DNA from 2 places in the Metabacillus sediminis genome. Region 1 is predicted to be linked to the other one. Evidence: a T-box and tRNA genes for the amino acid it is inferred to sense, from the RefSeq annotation. Region 1 holds a T-box; the other holds one or more tRNA genes.
The links. The T-box of region 1 lies ahead of WCV65_RS14570 (valine--tRNA ligase). A T-box ahead of a tRNA ligase gene usually reads a tRNA of that ligase, here a tRNA-Val.
Positions count from the first base shown of each region.

Region 1 (6,800 bases):
CGTGCAGCAGGGAGAAACCATTGATTCTATTTGCGAGCGCTACGCTTTATCCGCGCAGCAGTTAATCAGGGTTAACCATCTTCCAGCAGATAAAGAGGTCTATGAAGGGCAGACACTTTACATTCCCCAATACGCCAGCAGCAAGTAAAGGCAGTTTAAAGCTGAGGCTCCTCAGCTTTTTTTCATCATCAAACAAATAAGTGGTGAAACCAATGGAGGACTTACAGGCAATTCTTGATCAGTACCAGGTAAAACTTGAATTTGCGGAACAGCATAGTCCGCGGCTGATTAAAGTGTATTCCCCTCAGGGAACCTTTGCTTTAAAAAAGCTGAGAGCTTCAAGATCCGCCCAGTTTGCGGAGCGGGTCCGTTCTGTTTATGAAGCAGGCTATACGAATCTTATTCCCATCTACCGCAACTTGCATAATCAGCTGGTTACATCCGGAAGAGAGGATTACTATTATCTCATGCCCTGGCTCCCGGATTCACAGTCTGATGAACGCAGTGCAAGACATGATTATTTATTTAAAGAGACAGCAAAGCTTCACAGAAGAACGCTGCAGGAAGTCAAATTAACGGGCGGAGAAGCGGAAGCGAGTTTTGAAGCCACCAAAAAAAACTGGGAAGACCAAAAAAACGCGTATGAAGCGTATGTAGAAAAATGTGAAAAACAATGGTATCTTTCCCCGTTTGAGCTTCAGGCTGTCACGTACTTCGTTGAAGCTGCTAGGGCAACTGATTTTGCAATTGAAAGGCTCGAGGAATGGAATGAAGCCATGAAAGAAAAAGAGACGGCAAGGACTTCAATTATTCATGGGAGCTTGTCCGTTCAGCATGTAGTGTATGATTCCAGTGAGAAAAGCTACTTAATCAATTTTGAAAAAGCCCATCGAGCGGCGCCGATGAATGATCTCCTCCAATTCTATTATAAAACGTTTAATACGTATCCAATCCGCTGTGAGGAATGTGTGGATTGGTTTTATACCTATCAAAAGGATTTTCCGTTTAGGGAGGAAGAGATGCCGCTTTTTATCAGTTACTTATCCTATCCTGAGGCACTATACCGGGCTGTCCTATCGCCTGGGGATCAAAGAGATAAAAGATCCCAGCTTCAGCAAAACAGGGATTTGATAAAAGCGTACTGGTATTTTAAAAATAACGAATACTTTGTGATGCGGCTTGTCGATATTGAAAATAAGAAAAAGGCTGAAGCACAGGCTGAGGGATGACAGGTCCCTCTTTTTTTGTGCCTATAGCCAGCCCATATGAAAAGCTAACGCGAGGAAAATCAGAGCAGCAAGGAGAAGAACATCAAAGCCGGTGGGGAAAAGAAGAGTCCGTATACCCTGAAAAATCGTAATCGGAATGATAAATTGTACGGCAGTCACCCTCAGCTCTTTAACCCAAGGAGGTACTGTGTAGGAATTAAACCGTTTTCGCATTCGTATTCACCTCCCATTATGAGTTATAATCAGTTTATGTACATATGTCCCGGGTGTGCTTGCCTTGGATTCGAGTATAAAAATATAAAAAAACGGGGAAGATGTTGACGAAAAAAACATTTTTATAATACTATTATGGATAGAACATGAAAAGAATATGTTGAAATGCATGGATAGGGAAGAGTACAGGCATACCGCGCCTAAAGAGAGGGAAATCATCTGCTGAAAGATTTCTCAGGATTGCGGAACTGGAAGGTCGCCCTTGAGCAGTTTTCCTGAACGATTAAGTAGGGAAAGCCGGCGCAGGCCGTTAATTCGTCTAAGAGCATGGGAGCAGGCTTTATTTTCCCATGAAAAAAGGTGGTACCGCGAAATCAGCTCCTTTCGTCCTTTTGGATGGGAGGAGTTTTTATTTTGTCAATTTTTAGGAGGAACCGGAAATGAATGAAAATCAGCAGCCCAATCTGCCAACGAAATACGATCCAAATGCAGTAGAGCAGAACCGCTACCAATTTTGGCTGGACGGAAAATATTTTGAGGCAGAAAATGACCAGGAAAAACAGCCTTACACAATTGTAATCCCTCCGCCAAACGTAACTGGAAAGCTCCACCTCGGACATGCCTGGGATACAACCCTTCAGGATATTCTGACTCGGATGAAGCGCATGCAGGGGTATGACGTGCTCTGGCTTCCGGGAATGGATCATGCCGGTATTGCGACACAGGCGAAAGTTGAAGCGAAGCTAAAAGAAGAAGGTAAATCCCGGTACGATCTTGGACGCGAAGCATTTGTTGAAGAAACGTGGAAATGGAAGGAAGAGTATGCTTCCCATATCCGCGAGCAGTGGTCAAAGCTTGGACTAGGGCTGGATTACTCCCGTGAACGCTTTACTCTTGATGAGGGGCTTTCAAAAGCAGTTAGGGAAGTATTTGTCACGCTTTACAACAAAGGACTGATTTACCGCGGCGAATACATTATTAACTGGGATCCGGCAACGAAAACAGCTCTTTCTGATATTGAGGTTATTTATAAAGATGTTCAGGGTGCGTTTTATCATATGCGCTATCCTCTTACAGACGGATCCGGGCATATTGAGATTGCAACAACCCGTCCGGAAACGATGCTTGGGGATACAGCAGTAGCGGTTCACCCTGAGGACGAGCGCTATAAGCACCTGATTGGAAAAATGGTTACTCTCCCAATTACCGGCAGAGAAATTCCGATTGTTGCTGATGATTATGTGGATATGGATTTTGGGTCTGGAGCGGTTAAAATTACACCTGCCCACGATCCGAATGACTTTGAAATTGGAAACCGGCATAATCTGCTTCGCATTCTCGTTATGAACGAAGATGGAACGATGAATGATAAAGCAGGCAAATATGAAGGAATGGACCGTTTTGCCTGCCGCAAGCAAATTGTGAAGGATCTGCAGGAGGATGGTATTCTTTTCAATATTGAAGATCATCCGCACTCAGTTGGACACAGCGAACGAAGCGGTGCTGTAGTTGAGCCTTATCTTTCCACACAGTGGTTTGTGAAAATGCAGCCGCTGGCTGATGCAGCAGTTAAACTCCAATCCTCTGACGAAAAAGTCAATTTCGTTCCGGAGCGGTTTGAAAAAACATACCTGCACTGGATGGAAAATATCCGAGACTGGTGTATATCAAGACAGCTATGGTGGGGACACCGCATTCCAGCCTGGTATCACAATGAAACGGGTGAGGTTCACGTTGGACATGAGCCTCCATTCGATCCGGAAAACTGGAAGCAGGATGAAGACGTACTCGATACATGGTTCAGCTCCGCACTTTGGCCGTTCTCGACAATGGGCTGGCCGGACACTGAATCCATTGACTATCAGCGCTTCTACCCGACTGATGTTCTTGTAACCGGCTATGATATTATTTTCTTCTGGGTATCGCGGATGATTTTCCAGGGTCTCGAGTTTACAGAGCAGCGTCCATTCCAGGATGTTCTGATTCACGGACTTGTAAGAGATGATCAAGGCCGTAAAATGAGTAAATCTCTAGGAAACGGTGTAGACCCGATGGAAGTAATCGACCAATACGGAGCCGATTCGCTGCGGTACTTCCTTGCAACCGGCAGCTCGCCTGGACAGGATTTGCGCTTCAGCTTTGAAAAGGTTGAGTCCACTTGGAACTTTGCCAATAAAATTTGGAACGCATCCCGTTTTGCTTTGATGAACATGGAAGGATTGACATTCGATCAAATCGATATAACCGGGAAAAAATCAGTAGCGGATCAATGGATTCTAACACGCCTGAACGAAACCATTGAACAAGTAACGAAGCTTGCTGACCGCTATGAATTCGGAGAAGTCGGCCGTGTTCTATACAACTTTATCTGGGATGACTTCTGTGACTGGTACATTGAAATGGCTAAAATCCCATTGTACGGGGAAGACGAGGCGGCAAAGCATACGACTCGATCCATTCTCGCTCACGTACTGGATCAGACTCTGAGACTGCTGCATCCGATTATGCCGTTTATCACAGAGGAAATCTGGCAGAGCCTTCCGCATGAAGGAGAATCCATTACGGTTGCCAAATGGCCTGAAGTAAAACAGGAGCTAAGCAACGATCAGGCGGCAAGCGATATGAAGCTGCTGATGGAAATTATCCGTTCAGTCCGGAACATCCGTGCGGAAGTAAATACGCCTATGAGCAAAAAAATCCAGCTGAAAATCAAAACGAAGCAAGAAGAAGTAACACATCAGCTTGAGAACAACCGCTCTTACCTGGAACGCTTCTGCAACCCAAGCTCGCTTGAAATCGGAACAGATTTGCCATCGGAGGACAAAGCGATGACAGCCGTCGTGACGGGGGCAGAACTCATTCTTCCGCTAGAAGGCTTAATTAATATGGAAGAAGAAATAAAACGCCTTGAAAAAGAACTGGATAAATGGACGAAGGAAGTAGAACGTGTCCAGAAGAAACTGGGGAATGAAGGCTTTGTGAAGAAGGCACCTGAAAAGGTCATTGAAGAAGAGCGTGCGAAGGAAAAAGAATACGTCGAAAAACGGGATTCCGTTTTGGCGAGAATTGCAGAATTGAAAGGCTAAAGCTTTTAAGGTGATCATCATCAGGATGGTCACCTGCTTTTTTATCCTAGTGAGGTGGTAAGATGCTGAATACATATGAAGAAGCACTGAATTGGATTCACTCCCGATTAAGGTTCGGAATTAAACCAGGTCTAGACCGCATGATTGGAATGATGGAGAAACTCGGGAATCCTCATACAAGAATTCCGGTCATCCATGTAGCAGGTACGAACGGGAAGGGTTCAACGGTTTCCTATATGAGGTCCATATTAAATGAAGCGGGGTATAAGGTAGGTACCTTTACGTCCCCTTACCTGGAGACCTTTAATGAAAGGATTAGCATGAATGGATATCCAATCAGCGATGATGACCTTGTCCGGCTGGCAAATGCTATAAAACCTGCGGCAGAAAGAGTGGAAGCAGAAACAAACGAAGCACCGACAGAATTTGAAATCATTACGGCTATGGCTTTCCTTTATTTTGGAGAATTCAATCGTCCTGATTATGTCCTGCTTGAAACCGGCCTTGGAGGAAGACTGGATTCTACGAATATAGCAGAACCGATCCTATCCATTATTACAAATACGGGATATGATCATATGAACATCCTTGGGGATACGATTGAGGAGATTGCGTCTGAAAAAGCCGGAATAATTAAATGGAAGACTCCGGTTGTGACAGGTGTGGAGAAAAGCAAAGGGCTTGAACAGATCCGGAAGAAAGCGGCGGATGAAAATGCCGAAGTGTACGTATTAGGTGATGATTTTCAAACAAGTGAGGTTCAGTCACACACTGAAGGTGAAACATTCTCTTTTACCTCTCCATTTGGAAACTGGGAGGATCTCCAAATTACCATGTTCGGAGTTCATCAGACCATGAATGCGTCGGTTGCGCTCGCCGCGCTTTCCCTATTAAGAGAAAAAGGGCTCATTCAGCTATCAGATGAACAGATCAGAAAAGGATTATATACTGCAAAATGGAGCGGGAGATATGAAGTAATCAGCCGCTACCCTCTTATCGTTATAGACGGTGCACATAATCTTGAAGGTGTGGAAAGTCTGACGAAAACATTAAAGGGTCACGAGAGCGATAAAACCATTCATATGCTATTTACGGCGCTTGAGGATAAAGAATATGACAGAATGCTGTATGAATTAGAAAAAACGGCGGATTATCTCTATCTTACCGAATTTGAATTTCCCCGGGCTGCTTCCAGCACATCCCTTTACAACGCCTGCCGGACAAAAAATAAAAAAATAATAGCAGATTGGAAATCATTTTTAAATGAGTTTCCTAAGAAGCTAAAAAGCGATGAAATGCTGATTATATGCGGATCTTTGTACTTTATTTCTCAGGTTCGACAATATCTGCTGGCAGCTGAAAAGAAAATTTTAGGCGAATAGACCTAAAAAGTTAACACAACCGTCAGAAAATTTGCTAAAATATAGAACAAACAGAGGACGGCTGAAGGAGGGGCTGCGTTGGATAAACGTCTGCAGATCACCTTATGGTTAACATGGGCTATTATTTCGCCAATTATCTTATATTTAACGTATCAAATCTGGCCGCCTGATATAGCAGGAGAATCGGTAAAGGACTTGTTTCTTTTCCTCATCCTGATGTGTGCGGTAGCTTTAATGCCCATTGTAGTAAATGGCACACCCGTCTTTTTTGTAGAAGGTGTTTCACTTGCTGTCTTTTTATACTTTGGATTGTTTGCAGAAATGGTCATGATTCAGTTTGCAATGATTGTTCTCCTTTTGAGATTGCGCATCGGCTGGAAGGATCTGTACAGGTATCCTGTTAACTTTCTCATGTTCATGATCATCTCCTTAGTGAGCGGTGCAGTATATGAATGGATGGACGGAGGGCATGGCTCTCAGGAACTGACACTTTGGTTTATTGCAAGTATCCTTATTTACGTCGTGGTATCCCTTTTTGTGAATCACTTAATTTTAAACAACATCATTTGGAGATATATTTACAAAAGAAAAGCCCCTTTCTTTTCAAGAGATTTCCTATGGGAAGCATTTGCCGCAAGCATTGTATCCCCTTTTGGATTTATTCTTTATGTCCTATACGGACAGCTTGGTTCCCTGGCTCTTTTTTATGTAGGACTTCCAATCGTTGTGATTTCCATCATGCTGAATCATTACTATGTCGCGAAGCATATCAATGTCTATTTGCAAAAAGCAAGTGAAGTCGGTTATCAGCTAACAGAACGATTGAAAGTCGATGATGTTCTGGATGTGTTTCTCGAAAAAATAACGGATATGATTCAGGTTGATTATGC
Region 1 covers NZ_CP147407.1:2,784,903-2,791,702, reverse strand. Annotated here, with positions in the region: gene spoVID (stage VI sporulation protein D) at 1-148, shown strand, start outside; gene ysxE (spore coat protein YsxE) at 213-1,229, shown strand; gene WCV65_RS14575 (hypothetical protein) at 1,251-1,442, opposite strand; T-box leader at 1,604-1,837, shown strand; gene WCV65_RS14570 (valine--tRNA ligase) at 1,883-4,528, shown strand; gene WCV65_RS14565 (folylpolyglutamate synthase/dihydrofolate synthase family protein) at 4,591-5,910, shown strand; gene WCV65_RS14560 (sensor domain-containing diguanylate cyclase) at 5,989-6,800, shown strand, end outside.

Region 2 (6,800 bases), 1.5 Mb from region 1:
AGCCGTGTTCAATTGGACATTACAGGAAAATCTTCCACCGGCAAAAATTTATACACGGTCACTATTTCTGACAGCAAGTCTAAGGAAAGTGAACTTAAGTACAAGGGATTACGGAAGCTCATGAGAGAAAATCCGGAAAAAGCGCAGCGCTACCTGAAAGCAAATCCGGATATTAAGCCCCCGATTTTAATTCACGCATCTATTCATGGAACCGAATTTGTCGGTACAGATGCAGCACTCCGGTTAATTGAACGGTATGGATTTAAGAACGATCAGGAAACAAGGGAGATTTTGAAGAACTTCACCCTGATTATCAATGTAGACGCGAATCCTGACGGACGTGTCGATGCTACCCACTTTAATGGAAACGGGATTGATCTGAACCGTGATTTCGTGACCCAGTCCCAGCCTGAAACGCAGGCGGCAGTTAAGCAAATCGCCCAGCTTAACCCACTCGTTCTTCTTGACCTTCACGGATATGTCAGACAGCGAGGAGAAGCAAATCATCCTGGATTGATTCTTCCGGGTACACCCCCTCATAACCCGAATTATGAATACGATTTGCTTTATAAGTGGATGAATCAGCAGGCAGAAGCGATGGAATCGAATATTGTCAGCGAAAAAGACAACTACGAGAACGAATTGTACAAAAAACTGGAAGGCACTCACATCCCATTACGAGATTCAAAATCCGGCTGGGATGTCTATCCTCCCATTTACACTCCGGCTTATGCCATGCTTCATGGGGGCCTTGGCTATACATTGGAAGCACCAACGAATGATTGGGATGGTGTGAAATGGCAGGTTGATGCTGTGAATGGTGCCCTTAAATTTGCTTTACAGAATAAGCAGGCCATGCTTCAAGACCAGCTTGAAGTGTTTGACCGCGGAGTAAAGGGTGAGCATCCAAACAATAAAGATGGCTTCTATCCTGACAGCTACATCATCCCGGAAAATAAAAAAGATAACAGCGCTGTGCAAAAGGTGGTCCATCATTTACTTAAAAATGATGTAAAAGTGGAGCGAGCGGCTAAACCATTTCGCGCAGATGGAAAGCGCTATGAAAAAGGGACCTATATTATCGATCTTAACCAGCCAAAGGCAGGTCTGGCTAACGCTCTTCTATGGGACGGAGAGGATATTACAAACGAAATTGATGCCATGTATGATATTTCCGCCTGGAATCTCTCTGAACTTTGGGGCTTTGATGCCATCCAAAGTAAAGAAGATTTGACCGTCCAAACAAAAGAAGTTCGGGCGGAAAGTGTCCGCGGAAAGCTGATTGGCAAAGGACCCTACTCGATTCCAAATACATCTGTAAATGCAGTCCGCCTTGTTAACTCTCTCATTGATCAGGGAGTTTCCGTCAAAAAAGATAACGAAGGAAATTTTTACGCTGAGGAAAAAGGGAAAGCGATTCAGAGAGCGGTTCAGGTTTCCGGATTAACTTTACGGACAAAAGCAGTCCCTAAAGAAGCAATCCCGCTAAAAAACCATCGGGTTGCCATTTTAAAGGATGGCGGCATGGGCAAAGTTCAGTCTCATTCAGGTACAAAGCTCGCCCTCGAACGACTTGGATTTCAAGTGTCGGAAGTTCATCCGAGAGATGTAGCCAATAATGGATTAAACGGCTTTGATACCTTTATTTACAGCGGAAGCGCCAGCCTGACTTCTTATAAGCTCAGCGAAGCAAATAAAGAATTTGGTTTAACGGATGACGAGGAATTGAAAAAGTTTAACGGACAAATCAAGCAGTTTGTTGAACAGGATGGCCATTTTATCGCAATCGGAGCAGGAGGTTCCCAGGCAGCAAAAGCTGCAGGATTAACGGAAGTGGATATCAATAAAGGCTTTTCCAGCAGCAACGGAATTGTAAAAGTCGATTATCTCCCATCCCCTCTTACAGCCGGATACAGCAGGAACGATGCCGGTTTCGTATACGGACCCGTGTGGTATTCCAGCACAGAGGGCACAAACATTGCCGCCACTTTTGTGAACAATGACTCCTTCTTTACCGCCGGCCACTGGAAAGACCGCTCACCGGCTAAAGGCCAGCCAGTCATCGTGCAGGAAAAAGACAAGCCGGTTACATTATTCGGCATTGAAGCAGGCTTTAGAAACCATACGGATTATTTATTCAGGCTGATTTCAAATGCCGTATTTGAGAAAGAATAGACAGGAGAGAGCATCGGATGCCGGTGCTCTTTTTAATGGAATAATATGATAGAATACGGGTAAAACGGCAAACATAGAGGAGATTCAATGGAAAAAGAAAAAACCATCAGTTCAAAATACATCCAGCAGCATCTGGCAAATGAACGGACGTATCTCGCCTGGGTGAGAACGGCCATCGCCATCATAGGGATTGGGTTTTTAATCACCAACCTTCACTTCAGCTTTATGGACAAAGCCTCCCCGGAAGCGAACACATTGACCATTGTCATCGGTGTTTTCTCCATCATTTGCGGGTTTTCACTCATCCTGTTTTCTACATTCGATTATCGGAAAAAAACAAAGCAAATTGATGAGCAGACCTTCCGTCCATCACGCCATATTGTCACGTGGGTTTCCGCTTTGCTTGTCGTCATTATTTTGATTTTTTCCCTTTATTTCTTTTTAATCTTTTAGCTCTAATCGTTGCAGGAGGATCATGTTTTTATTTAGTTCATTAAGGGGGAAACGTTATGTCTGCTCAAGTATTAATTACAGGCGCTGGCCCAACCGGTCTGGTGCTCGCCCTTCGTCTGGCCAAGCACGGGATTTCGTTCCGGATTATTGATCAAAACAAAGGACCTGGTGAATCCTCCCGCGCTCTTGTCGTTCATGCGAGGACACTGGAATTTTACCATCAGCTGGGCTTTGCTAATGAGGTCATTCAACTAGGAATCAAAATGAAATCCGTCCACCTTCTTGAAAACGGACAGGAAAAGGCTGAGTTGGAGCTGGCTGATTTAGGAGAAGGTTTAAGCCCTTATCCGTTTATCCTTAGTCTCGCTCAGGATGTTCACGAACAATTTTTAGTTAAGAAACTGCAAGAGCAAGGCATTGAAGTGGAATGGGAAACAGAGCTCCTCTCCTTTACGGACCATGGAGATGAGGTGGAGGCCGTCATCCGCAAAAACGGGCAGACAGAATGTGCTCGTTTTGACTACATATGCGGCTGCGACGGAGCCCACAGCACGGTCCGGAAAACCCTGAACTTCAACTTCCCCGGCGGGACATATGAAGAGCTGTTTTATGTAGCGGATGTAAAAGCAGCCGATGACGGGATTGAAAAAGACGGATTTTACATGTTTATTGATCAAGGCGGATTTTGTGCGTTTATCCCTGTCCGGACAACCGGGATGAGGAGAGTCGTTGGAATTGTACCGAAAGAAATGAGAAATTCACAGGATCTTTCCTTTGAAAACCTACGGCCTATCGCCGAAAAACAAGTTGGTTTATCTATTCTCGATGTGAATTGGTTCTCTACCTATCGGGTTCATCATCGCGTCAGTGAGCACTTCCGTAAAGGCAGAGCATTTATCGCAGGAGATGCCGGCCATATACACAGTCCCGCTGGCGGTCAGGGAATGAACACCGGAATTGGCGACGCCGTCAATCTCTCCTGGAAGCTCGCCGCCGTCCTGCAAGGAAAAGCAGATCCGGATATTTTAGACACGTACGAAACCGAACGGATCGCTTTCGCACGGCTGCTCGTTTCCACTACCGACCGGGCCTTCCGGCCACTCGTCGGCAGAGGCATTCAAAGCAAGCTGATCCGAAAGGTGCTCTTCCCTATTGTTATACCATCTCTGCTTAAGGTATCGAATGCACGTAAAAGAGCGTTTAACCTGCTCTCACAAACCCGTATTCATTACAGAGGCAGTAAGATAAGCGATGGTAAAGCAGGAAACATCCATGGCGGGGACAGGCTGCCATGGATCAAGACAGAAAGCGGGGATAACTATGAACCCCTGAAGTCGATGGAATGGCAGATACATGTGTACGGGGAGGCAAGCCGAAATCTGCGGGAATTTGCCGTTGAAAAAGATATTGAGCTGATAGAGTTTGAGTGGAATTTTGAGATGGCGAAGGCTGGATTTGAAAAGGATGCGGTTTATTGGGTAAGGCCGGATGGACATGTGGGGTTTGCTTTTGGAAAAGGTCGGGATCAGGAGGTACGGAATTTTATATTGAAGTAAGTGTTGATTTAAACAACACGTTATAGACAACAAGTTAGACCACCCTTTGAGCTGTGGCGGCGATTAGGGTGGTCTTTCCTATTTTGATTCTGATTAAACCCTTCTCTCCTGGTGATGCTGACGTATAAATCCAAATTTTTCTATATTTTCAAGTATAAAGGGTAACACTAATTGATCAACCTTAAATGGCATGGTACATGGCAGGTGGTTTTATCAGGAATTGAAATAATGAATGATTTTAAAGCCCACATAATCTCTTTTCTCTGGATATTTACTTCGATAATAACAATCCCAGTAACTCACGACTTGACTTTCTATTGTATTGTAGAATCTTTTATTTTCTGAAATGAAAGACTTTATCTCCCGCTTATCAAGATGATTTATATTATCTTTTATCACTTCTAGGATTTCTAATACATATTCTCCTGTAAGCCGGATTAAATAAGGAACATTCCAATTATAGGTACTTGTTTGATCCATCATTTTTCTAACATGATTCTCTCTAATAAAACCATTTTCATGCCTTGTAAACAGGCAATTTAATATTGCTTGCTGTCTGTCAGTTAATAAACTGTAAGACGATAGATATGGCTCATTATAGTAAATTCGTTCAGGAATAAATAACTTAGATCCCCTAAAATTAACCTTGAAGCAGTGAGAAAAGCGTAACTTATTAGTTGCTTCAAGCACACTTAACACTTTGCTGACATCTTCTTCTAGTTCAGCTGGAAATGCTTTAAATAATTCATATTTCTTATCAATCATATCCGCACCAACTTTTTAAGGGCATTGTTTTTTAGAGTTTAAAATAAAAATAGAGCTGCTTCAAAAAAGCAACTCCATTTCCATATGATCTGGGAGGGATTCGAACCCCCGACCCCCACGCTGTCAACGTGATGTTCTCCCACTGAACTACCAGATCGCGATATGTAATTGTGCCCGCCCTTCAGCTGACTTTCTCTATTATATTTCTCCGCCCCTGCCCTGTCAATAACTTATCCAAATAAATCGTCTTCTCTGAGCCCTTTTGCTACAATGAGTCTATCAATAACGAGGAGGAACTTTAGATGACGGTTAAGATTCAGGTGTTTTCAGATTTTGTATGCCCTTTCTGTTTTATTGGAGAGGAGCCGCTTCGGCAGGCGGTGGAAGGAAAGGATGTCGAGGTAGAGTTTATGCCGTTTGAGCTTCGTCCTTATCCGATGGAGGGGATGTCTCCGAATAGCGATTATATTCAGCAGGCGTATAAGCAGTCGGTTCAGCCGCTGGCACAGCGGTTTGGGGTTGAGATGGAGCTTCCGATGGATTTGGATCCTGTGCCGCATACGCATCTTGCGCATCAGGGCTATCAGTTTGCAAAGGAGCATGGTGTGGGTCAGGCTTATGTGGATGCGGTGTTTAAGGCTTATTGGCAGGAGGGGCAAAACATTGGAGATGTAACCGTTCTGACAGGGATTGTCCGGGAGCTTGGCTTAAATGGAGCCGCTTTTCAGGATGCGATCACTGGCGGCACGTATGTACAGGATCACAAAGAGGCATTGAATCTGGCAAGAAAAGCTGAAGTTCAAGCGGTTCCGACCTTTATAATTGGGAACCAAAAGCTTCAGGGTCTTCATTCAAAGGAATCAATTGAACAGGTAATTGAGGATGAGGCGAACGGCGGTATGATCGAGGGAGCCTCTTGCGGACCTGAAGGCTGCTGAACTTTTTAATAGGGAGTGATTTAAAATGGCTAAAACAGAGGCTTTTACGGACGCTATATATGATGCCATTGATGAGGTGGCTGGTATACAGGACGGCAAGCAATGGATTGTGACTCGTTCAGGGAAGCTTGGGATTAAAAGCCATCTCACGGAAATCGAGAACGAGTTTGATGTGAGTTTTCAGGAATTTGAAGGATGGCTGACAGATCTTCTCACAGAAAAAAAACCTCCTGCTTCTTTAGAAGCGATAACCTTTTCGCTCTTTGAGACAGCTGACACGATCAGTTTGTATGTGGCAGGTGCGGAAGAATGGGATGAGGAGGGCGACTGGGCGTTGGCAAAGGATTATGCACCGCTGTCAGTCGAACCTTATTTTCCGGTATATAAGCCAATTTATCAGCTATTAGAGGACCATCTCCCTGCTGGTTTATTTTTGGGTGCGGCGACGATGATCATTTTTGTTAAGGAGTTCGTATCGAAGCATGCGGAGCTTTTTCCGGATGGTGTAATTCTTGGAGCCGGATTTGACGGCGGAGATGTGTATGACTTTATGGAATTGAATTAGAAAAAAGACGGACTTCTTGATATGGAAGTCCGTTTTTATTTCACCTGTATGGCAATCCACCATGTATTGCCGCAGGGATCCAATATTCCTGCCCGCTTATCGGGTGCATCCCCATTGATTTCCGGCTCTTGTACTGATTCATAGCCTGCTGCAAAAGATGGACTGTCAGTTTTTTTCATTTTACCCTTGCTTACTATCTTTCTATGGTATAAGGTGGATAAAATATCCTTTTAAGGGGCGTTGGAATGAATAGAAAAGCAGCACTTTTCTTAACCTCAACCGGCATCTCCAATCTCGGAGACTGGATCTATTTCATCCCCCTGAACATGATGGTTTACAGCATGACGG
Region 2 covers NZ_CP147407.1:1,322,736-1,329,535, reverse strand. Annotated here, with positions in the region: gene WCV65_RS07050 (M14 family zinc carboxypeptidase) at 1-2,175, shown strand, start outside; gene WCV65_RS07045 (DUF202 domain-containing protein) at 2,263-2,628, shown strand; gene WCV65_RS07040 (FAD-dependent monooxygenase) at 2,685-4,184, shown strand; gene WCV65_RS07035 (hypothetical protein) at 4,398-4,949, opposite strand; tRNA gene WCV65_RS07030 (tRNA-Val) at 5,035-5,106, opposite strand; gene WCV65_RS07025 (DsbA family oxidoreductase) at 5,252-5,887, shown strand; gene WCV65_RS07020 (hypothetical protein) at 5,913-6,452, shown strand; gene WCV65_RS07015 (hypothetical protein) at 6,488-6,631, opposite strand; gene WCV65_RS07010 (MFS transporter) at 6,698-6,800, shown strand, end outside.
Region 2: it encodes a tRNA-Val, which carries the amino acid that the T-box ahead of WCV65_RS14570 (valine--tRNA ligase) is inferred to sense. The anticodon was not compared.